3 regions of the Massilia sp. SYSU DXS3249 genome follow, and region 2 is predicted to be linked to each of the others. Evidence: predicted binding sites of a transcription regulator. Region 2 holds the regulator's gene; each other region holds the start of a gene.

Region 1 (4,194 bases), on a different contig from region 2:
CGCAGCACCCGCAGTTCCACTGCAGCTGCACGCGCGAAAAAGTCGGCAACATGCTGAAAATGCTGGGCCAGGATGAAGTCGAATCGGCCCTGGCCGACCTCGGCGAACTGGGCATCAACTGCGACTTCTGCGGCAAGCATTACGCCTTCGACAAGGTCGATTGCGCGCAGCTGTTCGCGACGCCGACGACCGCCGATGCGATGGTGCCGGCAGGCGAAGTCAAGCATTGATCGGCTGACTGCGGCAGGCATGGGACGGCGCGTGAATACGCGCCGTTTTTGTTTGTCCCGGATTTGAAACGGGTCGCTGCGCTACAGGTTTTTTCGGCCGGTGCTAAGCTGTTGCATCGTTAGCAGTGTTGCTATTTCCACAAAACACTGCGACTCACAGATGATCAATTTCTACGGGAGAAACGCAATGCACATGGATACCGGAATCAGCACCGAAGACCGCGCCAAGATCGTCGAATCGCTCTCGACCGTACTGGCCGACGCCTACATGCTTTACCTGAAGACGCACAATTTCCACTGGAACGTCACCGGGCCGATGTTCTCGACCCTGCACGTGATGTTCGAGGAACAGTACACCGAGCAGTGGAACGCGCTGGACGACATCGCCGAGCGCATCCGCTCGCTGGGCCACTTCGCGCCGGCCACCTCGCGCCGCTACGCCGAGCTGTCGAACATCAGCGAAGAGCCGGAAGTGCTGTCGGCCAAGGAAATGATCCGCCAGCTGGTCGACGGCAACGAAACCATCGTGCGCACCCTGCGCGCAGGCGTCAAGGTCGCCGACGAGCTCGACGATTTCCCGACCGCCGACATGCTCACGACCCGCATGGAAGTGCACGAGAAGAATGCCTGGATGCTGCGCTCCTTCCTCGAACAGGGCGCCGGATCGATGCAGGGCGACGCTTCGTCGGAGTAAACGGAGCCGACCGTTGACGATGCGCGACACGCCCCGCTCCGCCTTCCCGCATTGCATGGCGCTGCCTACGCGCTGGATGGACAACGACAGCTATGAGCATGTCAACAACGTCAACTACTACAGCTTCTTCGACACCGCGGTCAATCGCTTCCTGATCGACCGCGGCGTGCTCGACATCCACCGGGACGAGATCGTCGGCTTCGTTGTCGAGACGAGCTGTTCCTACTTTAGTTCCATTTCCTTCCCCGACATGGTTCATGTCGGCGTGCGCGTTGCCAAGCTCGGCAATTCCAGCGTGCGCTATGAGCTGGCCCTGTACCGTAACGACGAGCCACTGCCCTCGGCTGCCGGGCACTTCGTGCACGTCTACGTGGATCGGCGCAGCAATACCTCGGTGCCGATTCCTCCGCAGGTGCGAGACGTCCTGCAAGAACTCGCGTCGGCAGCCTGAGCCACCGATTTTCCGCGCGAAGGCAGACTCCGTGAAGCCGAGGGCACAGCACCTGTGCTGCGTCTAAAGTATTGTCGTTCGACCTCACATTTTTCCTGCTCACATCTTGACGCGACATTCTTGAATTAGTGAAACAATGCCCGGAGATCAGCACACGTAACCCGAAGTAAGAGAATATTACTACTGGAACTATGTAAATCGTTTTAACCGTTTGTCGACGGAATTTACAAGTCATGCACGCAAGGTAGACACTGGCGCATCGGACGCCCTGTATTTACATGTGGGCACGCAATTTGCTGAAGAGCTGATGCCTAGTCTGGCATTCAACTCTTGGGAGAGAACCGTGTTACCTATCAAAAAAATAGCTTGTGCAGCTGCAATGGTCGTATGTTCAGCAAGCGCCAGCGCAGTCCCCATCGTGCTCGACTTCGAGGGGATCGGGGAACTGGCGGCGGTCAATCATTTCTACAATGGCGGGACGGATTCTAGCGGCAAGCGTGGCACCAATTACGGAGTCCACTTTTCGAGCACCAGCCTGGCCGTGATCGACAGCGACGCGGGCGGACGCGGCGACATCGCCAACGAACCCTCGGCCAGCACGGTGCTGTTTTTCCTGAGCGGCGGGGCGGCGACGATGAACGTGGCGTCCGGTTTCGACGGCGGCTTCTCGTTTTTCTACAGCAGCAGCGAGAACGGATTCATCAGCGTCTGGGATGGCCTGAACGGTACCGGTAACCTGCTTGCCATGCTGGAACTGCATGACAACAACGACGGCTGCCTCGGCGACCCGAACGGCCTCTACTGCCGCTTTACCAACGTTGGCGTGAGCTTTGCCGGCGTTGCCCGCTCGGTCAACTTCGCTGGCTCCGTGGACAGTATCGCCTTCGACAATATCACGTTCGACAATATTCTCCCCGGCACGCCGATTGATCCGCCGGATGGTCCAACCGATCCGACCGATCCGACCGACCCGACCGACCCGGAAGACCCGACCGAAGTGCCGGAACCGGCCACCCTCGCCCTGTCGGCGCTGGGACTGGCAGGCCTGGCGGCGTCGCGCCGCCGGCGCAAGATGCAATAGGTTAGCGCGCGTGGACTGCGGGCCTGTGCGCCCGCAGTTTTTCTTCGGTGACGTCTTCAACCGCGACGCGCCGCTTCGATCGCGGCCACGTCAATCTTCCCCATCCCCATCATCGCCTCGAAAGCGCGCCTGGCCGCGGCCGGGTCCGGATCGGTGATGGCGTCCGTCAGCACGCGCGGCGTGATCTGCCAGGACAGGCCCCATTTGTCGCGGCACCAGCCGCACACGTTTTCCTGGCCTCCATTGCCGACGATGGCATTCCACAGGCGGTCGGTCTCCGCCTGGTCGTCGGTCGCCACCTGGAAGGAGAAGGCCTCGTTGTGCTGGACGCCGGGTCCACCGTTCAGGCCCAGGCAGGGAATGCCCATCACCGTGAACTCGACCGTCAGCACGTCGCCCTGCTTGCCCGCCGGGTAGTCGCCCGGCGCGCGGTGGACGGCCTTCACTTCGCTGTCGGGAAAGGTCGCGGCATAGAACTGCGCGGCGTCCAATGCCGTGCCGTCGAACCAGAGACACACCGTATTCTTGCTGACCATGTCATTCTCCGATGGTGGAACCACTGCCGCTTGAGACCAGCGGGCCGGCTTACAGTTCGGGCAGGAAGTAATCGAACTCGTAGAAGTGATTGCGCTCTTCGATGCGGATGCGCATGGTGCCGTTGATGCCGGCCAGCTCTCCGGTGCCGGAATCGGGCACGACCGTAATCGACAGCTGCTGCGCCCCGCGCGCCATCGTGCCCGAGTGCTGCAGCACGAAGCCGCCGGTGCGCCCGTGCAGCGTGCCCGTCACCCGCTCGATCGCGACATAGCCGGCCGAGCCTTCGGTGACCGTCAGCGCCGACAGCATTTCGCCGGAACCGCGCCCGTTCAGGTCGCCGTGATACAGCTTGTCGATCGCCATGCGGCCGGTCGTGGCGCCGTTCAGGACAGTGGGCTCGCCTTGCGGGGTGAGGGTAACGTCGAAAGGTCCGGCGGCATGTTGCTGGCTCATGGTGCGCTTCCTTGGTGGTGAAAGATAGCGAACATTCTAGGCGAATCCGGGCCGCAGATCACCGATTATCGGGTTGAGGCAGGTGCAGGCATGGACGGTTGAATTGCGGCAGCCGCGTAGCAGACCCGTAGGGTGGACGGCTACACCCTTCAGCTTGCATGACGCCTGCGTCGACGCCGTCCACGCGTTCAACGCACGGAAGCGTGGCGCGAATCAGTGTCGAGTTGATACAGGCTCTGCTGAACGCGTGGACGGGAAACCCGTCCACCCTACGAATGTCGGCAGCCGCAGCCGCCAACACAGGTTCAGTGCGCGCTACCCGGCATATGCAGGTCAATCACCTTCATCACCGCCAGCGTCGTCCCCATGCTCATCTCGCCGGTCGCAAACGCATGGCGCAACTCCGCCTGCGGCAGGCCGGCGGCAGCGGCAAGGTGGGTCGTGCCTTCGGCCAGCGCGGCGGTGGCGAGCGCCTCGGACAGGATGGCCGGGTCGCCGCTCTCGAAGGCGGCGGCGAGATAGCTGGCCAGCGCCTCGAGTGTGGCCAGTTGCGCGGCAGGGCTTGAGCTCATGGGAATCAGTGGGTCGGTCCGGCGGCGGCAGGCTTGCCGTCCTTGCCCGGTTTCGGCGGCGGTGGCGGCGGCGGCACGGTCATCGACTCCTGCGGCTGCTCGTCCTTGCGCAACACCTGCACGAAGATCTCGTTCTGCTTGATCATGCCCAGCTCCAGGCGCGCGCGCTCCTCGAC
Region 2 (4,194 bases):
CCGATGGTCAATCCCGTCAGCCCCAGGTAATTGCCCAGCTGGCCAGGCGCGTGCGACAGGAAATGGCTGCCGCCGACGTCCGGGAACAGGCCGATGTTCACTTCCGGCATCGCCATCTTGATGCGGTCGGTGACGATGCGCAGGCCCGTATCCGGCCCGCCCTGGGCGATGCCCATGCCGCCGCCCATGACGACCCCATCCATGATCGAGATGTAGGGTTTCGGATAGAAATGGATCAGGTGGTTGAGCGCATACTCTTCCGTGAAGAAATCTTCCAGCAGCGCGCTGCCGCCGGTCGGGGTCGCCGTGCCGGCGTCGTGGAAGAAACGGATGTCGCCGCCCGCGCACAGGGCTTTTTCGCTGCTGCTGGTGAGCACGACGGCAGCGACCGCCGGGTCGTCGCGCCAGGCCAGCAGGGTCTCGGTCAGGCGCCGCACCATGGCGAGCGAGAGCGAATTGAGGGCTTTGGGGCGGTCGAGGGTGATCACGCCGGTGCCGTTGGCAACGCGGGTCAGGACATGGTCGGTCATGGTGAATAGGGTTATGGGAAAGACATGCATTCTACCCAAGCCCGTGCGCGGCGTGCCGCCAAAATGAAAAGGGCGCCCTCCAGGCGCCCTCGTTCAGACGGTGCTTAATGCCGATCAGACAGCAACAGCCTCTCCGCCTTCAGGACGGCGCTTGAGCGCCTCGTGACTATGATTTTGCAGCATCGATTTGTATTTCATCACCTGGCGATCCAGCCTGTCCATCAACAGGTCGATCGCGGCATACAGGTCTTGCGCCACACTTTCCACGTGTACAGTCTTGCCGGACATGCGCAAGTTGATCTCGGCTTTCTGCCTTTTGTCTTTTTCGGTGAGATTGTCGATCGCAAGGATCACATGGGAATCGATCACTTGATCGAAATGGCGGGTGATGCGTTCCAGCTTGTTCTGTACGTATTCACGGATGGCGGGGGTGACATCGAGGTGGTGACCGCTGATAGTGAGATTCATACACACTCCTTTGAAAGAGGAGCGGCGGCCGGTCGCGCAGGTAGCGCGTGGCTGCCGCTGTTACAAGGATTTGCGGAGACTGACTGGAGGAATCTTGAGTGCCTCGCGGTATTTTGCAACCGTGCGGCGCGCGATGACCATTCCTTGTTCACCGAGCATTTCCGCGATCTTGCTGTCGGATAATGGGTTCCTGGGGTCCTCTGCTCCTGTCAGTTGCGCAATGAGCGCCCGAATCGCCGTCGACGAGGCTTCGCCCCCCGCTTCGGTGGCGACGTGGCTTCCGAAGAAATACTTCAGCTCAAACATGCCGTGCGGGGTCAGCATGAATTTTTGAGTTGTTACGCGAGAAATTGTGCTCTCGTGTAGGCCTAGTGTATCAGCTATCTCGCGAAGCACAAGGGGACGCATGGCAACCGCGCCATGGCTGAAAAAGTTGCGCTGACGCTCGACGATTGCCTGGGAAACACGCAGGATCGTGTCGAAGCGCTGGCGCATGTTCTTGATGAGCCACTTCGCTTCCTGCAGCTGCGCGCTCATCTGGCCCTCGCCCTTGCCCTGCTTGAGCAGGGCCGCGTAGACATTGTTGACGCGCAGGCGCGGCATGACTTCGTGGTTCAGCATCACGCTCCAGCCGGAGGCCGTCTTGCGGACGATAACGTCCGGAACCACGTAGTCCGAGGTGCTCGACGCAAAGGCCGCGCCCGGGTGCGGATTGCACTGGCGGATCACGGCCTGCGCTTCGCGCAGGTCTTCGTCGTCGCAGTCGAGCGCCTTTTTCAGCTTGTTGAATTCGCGCTGGGCGAACCAGCTCAGGTAACCCTCGACGATCTTCAAAGCCATGCGCCGCGTCACCAGCGGGACGCCGGGCATCTGCCGGATCTGCAAGGCCAGGCACTCGCTGGCGCTGCGCGCGCCGACGCCGACCGGATCGAGGCTCTGCACCAGCGCCAGCGCGCAGCGCAGCTCGTCCATCTCCACTTCCAGCTCCTCCGGCAGGCGGGCATGGATCTCGTCGAGCTGCTCTTCCAGGTAGCCGTTGTCGTCGATGGCGTCGATCACCAGTTCGGCCAGGGCGCGGTCGCGCGCGCTGACGGCGGTGACCCGGATCTGTTCCGACAGGTGCTCGCGCAGCGTGACGCCGATCGCGCCCAGCTGCGGCCGGCCGTCGTCGTCGCCCTCGCTGCCCGAGGCGCGCGGGGCGTCGCCCCAGTCGTCGGCCTCGCCGCGCTCGACGTCGCCGCCGCCGTCGAGCCCGTCGCCATTGTCCGCGGGCGCGGCGCTTTCTTCCTGCCCCGGCGCCGGCGCGTCGGGCTGCTGGGCCGGCGCATCGTTGATGGCGCCGTCGGCCAGCAGGCGCACGGAATTGTCGAGCGGGTCGTCGATCCGCTCGAGCAGCGGATTATCGGAGAGGATCTGCTCGATCTCCTGGTGCAGTTCGAGCGTGGACAACTGCAGCAGGCGGATCGACTGCTGAAGCTGCGGCGTGAGCGCCAGGTGCTGCGAAGTCCGGAGTTGCAGGGATTGTTTCATGGTGCGGCTGTTCGTTCCGTGGTCACATGCGGAAGTGTTCGCCGAGGTAGACGCGTCGTACCGACTCGTCGGCGATGATGTCGTCAGGGCGCCCGGAAGCCAGCACGGCGCCCTGGTTGATGATGTAGGCGCGGTCGCAGATGCCGAGCGTCTCGCGCACGTTGTGGTCGGTGATCAGGACGCCGATGCCGCGCTCCTTCAGGAAGCGCACGATGCGCTGGATCTCGATCACGGCGATCGGGTCGACACCTGCAAACGGTTCGTCGAGCAGCACGAAGCGCGGATTGGTCGCCAGCGCGCGCGCGATCTCCACGCGGCGGCGCTCGCCGCCCGACAGCGACAGCGCCGGGTTCTCGCGCAGCTTCTCGATCTGCAGTTCGGCCAGCAGGGAATCGAGGCGCTCGTTGATGGCGGCCTTGGTCAGCGACTTGCCGTTGTCGTCGCGCTGCAGCTCGAGCACGGCGCGGATGTTGTCCTCCACCGTCAGCTTGCGGAACACCGACGCTTCCTGCGGCAGGTAGGACAGGCCGAGCACCGCGCGGCGGTGGATCGGCAGGCTGGAAATGTCGGTGCCGTTGATTTCGATGGTGCCGGCGTCCGAGGGCACCAGGCCGACGATCATGTAGAACGAGGTCGTCTTGCCGGCGCCGTTCGGCCCGAGCAGGCCGACGACTTCGCCGCAGCCCACCTCGAGCGAGACGTCGCGCACCACCAGGCGCTTGCCGTAGCTCTTTTGCAGGCCCCGCACGACCAGGGTACTGCGGTTGTCGTGGTCATCCTTCATTATTTCTTTCCTGCTGGTGCCGGTGCCGGTGCCGCGGGCGTGGTGCCTGCGCGTGCAGTCGGCGCTGCCGCTGCGGGGGCTGCCGCGCCGGTGCGGCGCGGTGCGATGATCAGGGTGCCGCGGCCGCCGCCGGCCTTGGTCTGGCCGCTCGGGTCGTTGCGCACGGTCGCCACTTCGCGGCGGTTGTCGTAGGAGATGTAGGGGCCGACCAGTTCGTTCGTCATGCGCCCGTTTTCGAGCTCCTTCACGACCGCCTTCGAGAACAGCTTCACCAGTTCCTCGCGCTCCTCGTATTCGATGCGCTCGGCCTGGCCCTCGACCCACAGGTCGGGCCCGCCGTCGCGCTTCTGGCGGAAGGTCGCCACGCGGCCCGGATTCGAGGTCAGCGTCACGCTCATGTAGCCTTCGGGCGTTTCCTTGACCAGGGCGCGGTCGGACTTGAGCAGCAGCGTGCCGCGGGTGACGACGACGTTGCCGGTCAGGATGCGCGTCTGCGTGACTTCGTCCACGTCGAGCGAGTCGAATTCGACGACGGCCTGCTTGAGCGAGTCCGCCTTCTCGGCCGTGGCCGACAGCGACAGCAGCGAAAGGAAGGCGGCGGCAAGCAATTTTTTCATGTGTTCTCGTTCCTGTTATTGGGTGGGCGTGTTTTGGCGCGGCGGATAGACGATCTTCCCGCGCCCGCCGAGGTGCATCTTCTGGGTCGGGTTCACCGCATGCAAACCGACAGCGTCGACCGAGGAAGCGCCGAGCGTCATGCGTACCGGGCGGTTCGTCTTGACGATCTCGTCGTCGGCCAGCACGGTCAGCGCATCGGTCTGGGCGTGCAGCTTCTCGCTGGTCGGCGTGGCCGGGCGCAGGATGTCGACCTTGCCCATCAGT
Region 3 (4,194 bases), on a different contig from region 2:
GTCATGATCGGATAGAATCTCTCCTGACAAAAACACAATCTCACCCCGTGGCGTGAAGTGGCAGCATGTCGCCTGCCCACCGCTTCAGTTGCCCGACCACTTATGTCCATCCCGCACGAGTTACTCGCAACGATTACCCAACGGCTGGACCCCAGCCGTGGTCCGGCCGTTGTCGACGACGCGATCGGCTTGTGGCACGCGATGTCGAACCAGTTCAGTCCCCTGCTCGGTCCGCTCAGCACCGAGTTGCTGCTGTTGCGCGCCCTGGAAACGGCCGAGGCGCAGCACCCCTGGCTGCAGGGGGCACATGAACGCGACATCGCCCGGCCGCCTTTCGAGGGACTGCGGCGCTGCTTTACCCAGCGCACGCCGGAAGAAGTGGCAGACGCCAACCGTGCCATTTGCACCGCTTTTATCGGTCATCTGGTGGAACTGATCGGCGCCGCCCTGGCGACCCGGTTCCTGCGCACGGCGTTTCCGGACAGCGACACCCCGGGAAAACAACTAGGAGAATCGGCATGACCGAGAAAATCGACCTGCCCCTGCTGGCGACGGGTGTCCCTGGACTCGACAGCGTCCTCGGCGGCGGCTTGCCGGAGCTGTCCTTCAACATCATCGGCGGCGCCCCCGGCAGCGGCAAGACGACGTTTGCGCAGCAGATCATGTTTGCGCTGGCCGGCCCACGCCGCAAGGCGGTGTTCTTCACCGCCATGGGCGAGCCGCCGGTCAAGATGCTGCGCTACCAGCAGCAATTCGATTATTTCGATTTCGACAAGATCGGCGAGTCGGTCGTCTTCATCAACCTGGCAGCCCAGGTCGAGCAAGGCGATTACGACGCCGTGCTGGCGCAGATCCTGGAAGGCGTGCGCATGCACGCGCCGGCCCTGGTCTTCATCGATTCGTTCCGTTCCTTCGTGCAGGGCGCCCTGGGCGAGCACCAGGAAGTGGCCGCGCTGCAAAAGTTCGTGCAAAAGCTCGTCGCCCACATGACGAGCTGGAACGCGACCAGCTTCCTGATCGGCGAATACCTGGTCAACGAAGCGGACCAGAATCCGATCTTCACGGTCGCCGACGGCATCATCTGGCTGAGCCAGAAATTGCAGCGCAACGCCCTGTCGCGCAAGATCCAGGTGGTCAAGATGCGCGGGCAACGGCAACGGCCGGGCCTGCATTCCTTCCGCATCGAGCGTTCCGGTCTCGAGATTTTCCCGCGGGTGATTCCCGTGGCGCGCGAAGGCGACTTCAAGCCGAAAGTGTCGAAGGAGCGCCTGTCGACGGGCGTGCCGGTGCTTGACGAGATGCTGGGCGGCGGCATCCCGACCGGCTACTCGGTGCTGCTGGTCGGCCCGACCGGCTCGGGCAAGACCATCCTCGCCGGCGAATTCCTGGCAGAGGGTGCCCGCAACGGCGAGTGCGGCGTGGTCGCCCTGTTCGAGCGCACCCCGAACCAGGTCATGAACGAAAAGGTCGAGGCGCTGGTCGAGTCGGGCGATGTGATCATCCTGCCGGTGCGCTCGCTCGACCTGTCTATCGACGAGATGCTGCGCGAAATGCTGGCCCTCATCGACGAGCACAAGGCCACCCGCCTGGTGCTCGACTCGCTGACCGGCTTCGAGATGGCGCTCAACCCCGAGGACCGCGAGGACTTCAACGAAGCGCTGTACCGCATGTCGGCGGTGCTGAACGCGCGCGGCGTGACGGTCATCATGACCAGCGAACTCGAAGACCGTTTCAGCGACCTGCGCTTCAGCCCCTACGGCAGCGCGGTGCTGGTGGACTGCGTCATCATGCAGCGCTATATGGAGTACCAGTCGGAGTTCCATACGCTGATCTCGGTCGTCAAGCTCCGCGGCAGCAAGCACAGCCGTCAAATCCGCACCTTCGATATCACCGAGGAAGGCATCGTCATCGGGACCACCGCGGCCCCTTACGACGGCGTACTGCTCGGCAATCCACAACTGCGGAGCTGAGCCCGCAACGTCCTTTCGGCCCTGGCGTGATTCCATGCCAGGCGCTTCGCCAGCAGCCGCCTGCGAGCGGTTTGCTGGTTGCATTCCTTTCCCTCGCTTCGGCAGACCCGCCACCGCATGCGCGCCGCGACATAATTGCGTTGCAATGCCGTTGATAAACACACCTTATCGGTCACGCAATCCAGACTGACAACGGTATATTCCGGTTGGAAAAACGTCACTGTCGGACTTCTTTACATGTATTGACACCAATAAAGCATGCGTTCGATAACTAATTGAATTTCCTCATTATTTTCTTCGGGCATGGGTATTGCTTCACTAAAAGTCCATCCACCCCGTTGACAATATGTCGAAAGATCAACAATGAATTCCGTTAAAAAACTTCTGTGTGCCGCAGCCGTCGCGCTGGGCACGACCGGTAGCGCAATCGCTGCTCCGGTCCTGACCGATTGGGTGTTCAGCCCGAACGGCGGAGGCTTCGCAGGAGGCCAGACAATCGGTGAATACCTGGACACCAACGGCAATGCCTTCATCCAGCTCACGCCAACCGGCGGTAACTCGTTCGAGTTCAGGGAGCACGCCGTATTCAATATTCTCCAAGCAGACAGCAATGGCCGCCGCTTCCCGGTGAATTTCCCTGGCGGTAATATCAGCGCCACCTTCGAGGCCGTCGGCAGCGGCACTTACGGTGGTGAATTCAGCTTCAGCAGCGGCATCGTCCGCATGTACCAGAACCCGGTCAACCGCCAGTACGGCAGCACGCAAGGCGTGTACGGCGCCAACCTGGGCACCCTGATCGCCGAGTTCGACGTCTTCGGCGGCGGCGGCCGGGTCGATGCGAACGGCGCCCCGATCAACAATGGCCAGGTCAGCGTGTTCGCCAAGGCAATGCCCGGCATGCTCGAGGCGGGCTATTTCTTCAACGCCCAAGGCGAAGACCTCTCGACCAAGGCGATCATGGGCTTTGCGTTCACTAACGCGAACACGATTTCGCGCCCGGGCACGACCCTGGTCAGCGAAGTAGCCTGCCAGTACGCCGGCTTCACCGGCAACGGCTGCACGAGCGGCCGCTACAGCAACCGTCCGAACGAGTATTTCTTCATCGGCGGGAACGGCCAGTTCAAGCTGGGGGAAATCCTGACCGAAGTACCGGAACCAGGCTCGTTCGCCCTGTTCGGCATCGCCCTGCTGGCTGCCGGCGCTACTGCGCGCAAGCGCCGGGTGCTGCGCAAGTAAGGTTTTGTAGACACCATGAAAAAAGCGGCCTTGGCCGCTTTTTTCATGTTCTTGTTCCGCTCAGCGCTTGGCTGTCGGGAAAAACAGCTGCTCGCCGCCAGGCTTGAAGCCAGCGATGCGCGCCTGTCCTTCGGGCGAGGTCATCCATTCGATCAGCTGCTGCGCGCCGCGGTAGTTCACGCCCGGGTGCTTGGCCGGATTGACGGCGATGATGCCGTAGGGGTTGAACATGCGCTTGTCTCCCTCGACCAGGATCGCCAGGCCCGTCCTGGCCTTGTAGGCGCCATAGGTGGCGCGGTCGGTGAGCGTGTAGGCGCGCATTTCGGCGGCCATGTTCAGCACTTCGCCCATGCCCAGGCCGGCCGAGACGTAGGCCGCGCCTGCCGGTTTGGTGCCGGCCGCCTGCCAGTACCCCTTTTCCATCACATCGGTGCCGGAATTGTCGCCGCGGGAAATGAATTTCGCGCCGCTCGCCGCGAGTTTGCCGAAGGCGGCGACGACGTCCTTGCCGCCCCTGATTTTGGCGGGATCGGACTCCGGGCCGACGACGATGAAATCGTTGTACATCACGTCGCGCCGGTCGACGCCCCAGCCCTCCGCGACGAATTTGTCTTCCAGCTGGCGCGCATGCACCAGGGTCACGTCGACGTCGCCGTTCCTGCCCAGTTCGAGGGCCTTGCCGGTGCCGACCGAGATCACCTTGACCTGGATGCCGGTCTTCGCCTCGAAGGCCGGCAGCAGGTGCTTGAGCAGGCCAGAGTTTTCGGTGCTGGTGGTGGTGGACAGGCGGACCGGCTCCTGGGCCAGCGCCAGCGGCGAGGCCGCCATGGCACACAGCAGCACGGCGAACAGATTACGGCGTTTCATCGATTTCTCCTTTGGATGGGGTCTTGCCGGGACGAACTTCCAGCCTGCCCTCGCGCAGCTTCAGGCGGCGCACGCCGGGCAGGCCGATCAGGTCGCGGTCGTGGCAGGCCATGACGACGCT

Evidence for each region. Region 2 encodes sigma-54, which starts transcription at its own class of promoters, with help from an activator protein. Its sites were predicted from a motif close to TGGCANGNAANCTGCTTT; they were not measured.
Region 1: the regulator sigma-54 is predicted to act here: its motif matches at 1,658-1,675, upstream of ACWCIA_RS02435 (PEP-CTERM sorting domain-containing protein).
Region 3: the regulator sigma-54 is predicted to act here: its motif matches at 2,270-2,287, upstream of pepA (flocculation-associated PEP-CTERM protein PepA).

Annotation. Positions count from the first base shown of each region.
Region 1 is NZ_JBSIPX010000002.1:31,429-35,622, forward strand. Features, by position in the region: gene hslO (Hsp33 family molecular chaperone HslO) at 1-230, shown strand, start outside; gene ACWCIA_RS02425 (Dps family protein) at 418-924, shown strand; gene ACWCIA_RS02430 (acyl-CoA thioesterase) at 944-1,375, shown strand; gene ACWCIA_RS02435 (PEP-CTERM sorting domain-containing protein) at 1,755-2,456, shown strand; gene ACWCIA_RS02440 (VOC family protein) at 2,513-2,992, opposite strand; gene ACWCIA_RS02445 (DUF3224 domain-containing protein) at 3,042-3,446, opposite strand; gene ACWCIA_RS02450 (hypothetical protein) at 3,752-4,018, opposite strand; gene ftsB (cell division protein FtsB) at 4,024-4,194, opposite strand, start outside.
Region 2 is NZ_JBSIPX010000011.1:147,783-151,976, forward strand. Features, by position in the region: gene ACWCIA_RS14540 (enoyl-CoA hydratase/isomerase family protein) at 1-530, opposite strand, end outside; gene hpf (ribosome hibernation-promoting factor, HPF/YfiA family) at 645-998, opposite strand; gene ACWCIA_RS14550 (RNA polymerase factor sigma-54) at 1,059-2,528, opposite strand; gene lptB (LPS export ABC transporter ATP-binding protein) at 2,551-3,312, opposite strand; gene lptA (lipopolysaccharide transport periplasmic protein LptA) at 3,312-3,929, opposite strand; gene lptC (LPS export ABC transporter periplasmic protein LptC) at 3,945-4,194, opposite strand, start outside.
Region 3 is NZ_JBSIPX010000020.1:12,182-16,375, forward strand. Features, by position in the region: gene ACWCIA_RS19570 (sensor histidine kinase) at 1-7, shown strand, start outside; gene ACWCIA_RS19575 (hypothetical protein) at 103-522, shown strand; gene ACWCIA_RS19580 (RAD55 family ATPase) at 519-1,970, shown strand; gene pepA (flocculation-associated PEP-CTERM protein PepA) at 2,334-3,206, shown strand; gene ACWCIA_RS19590 (extracellular solute-binding protein) at 3,267-4,073, opposite strand; gene ACWCIA_RS19595 (ABC transporter ATP-binding protein) at 4,060-4,194, opposite strand, start outside.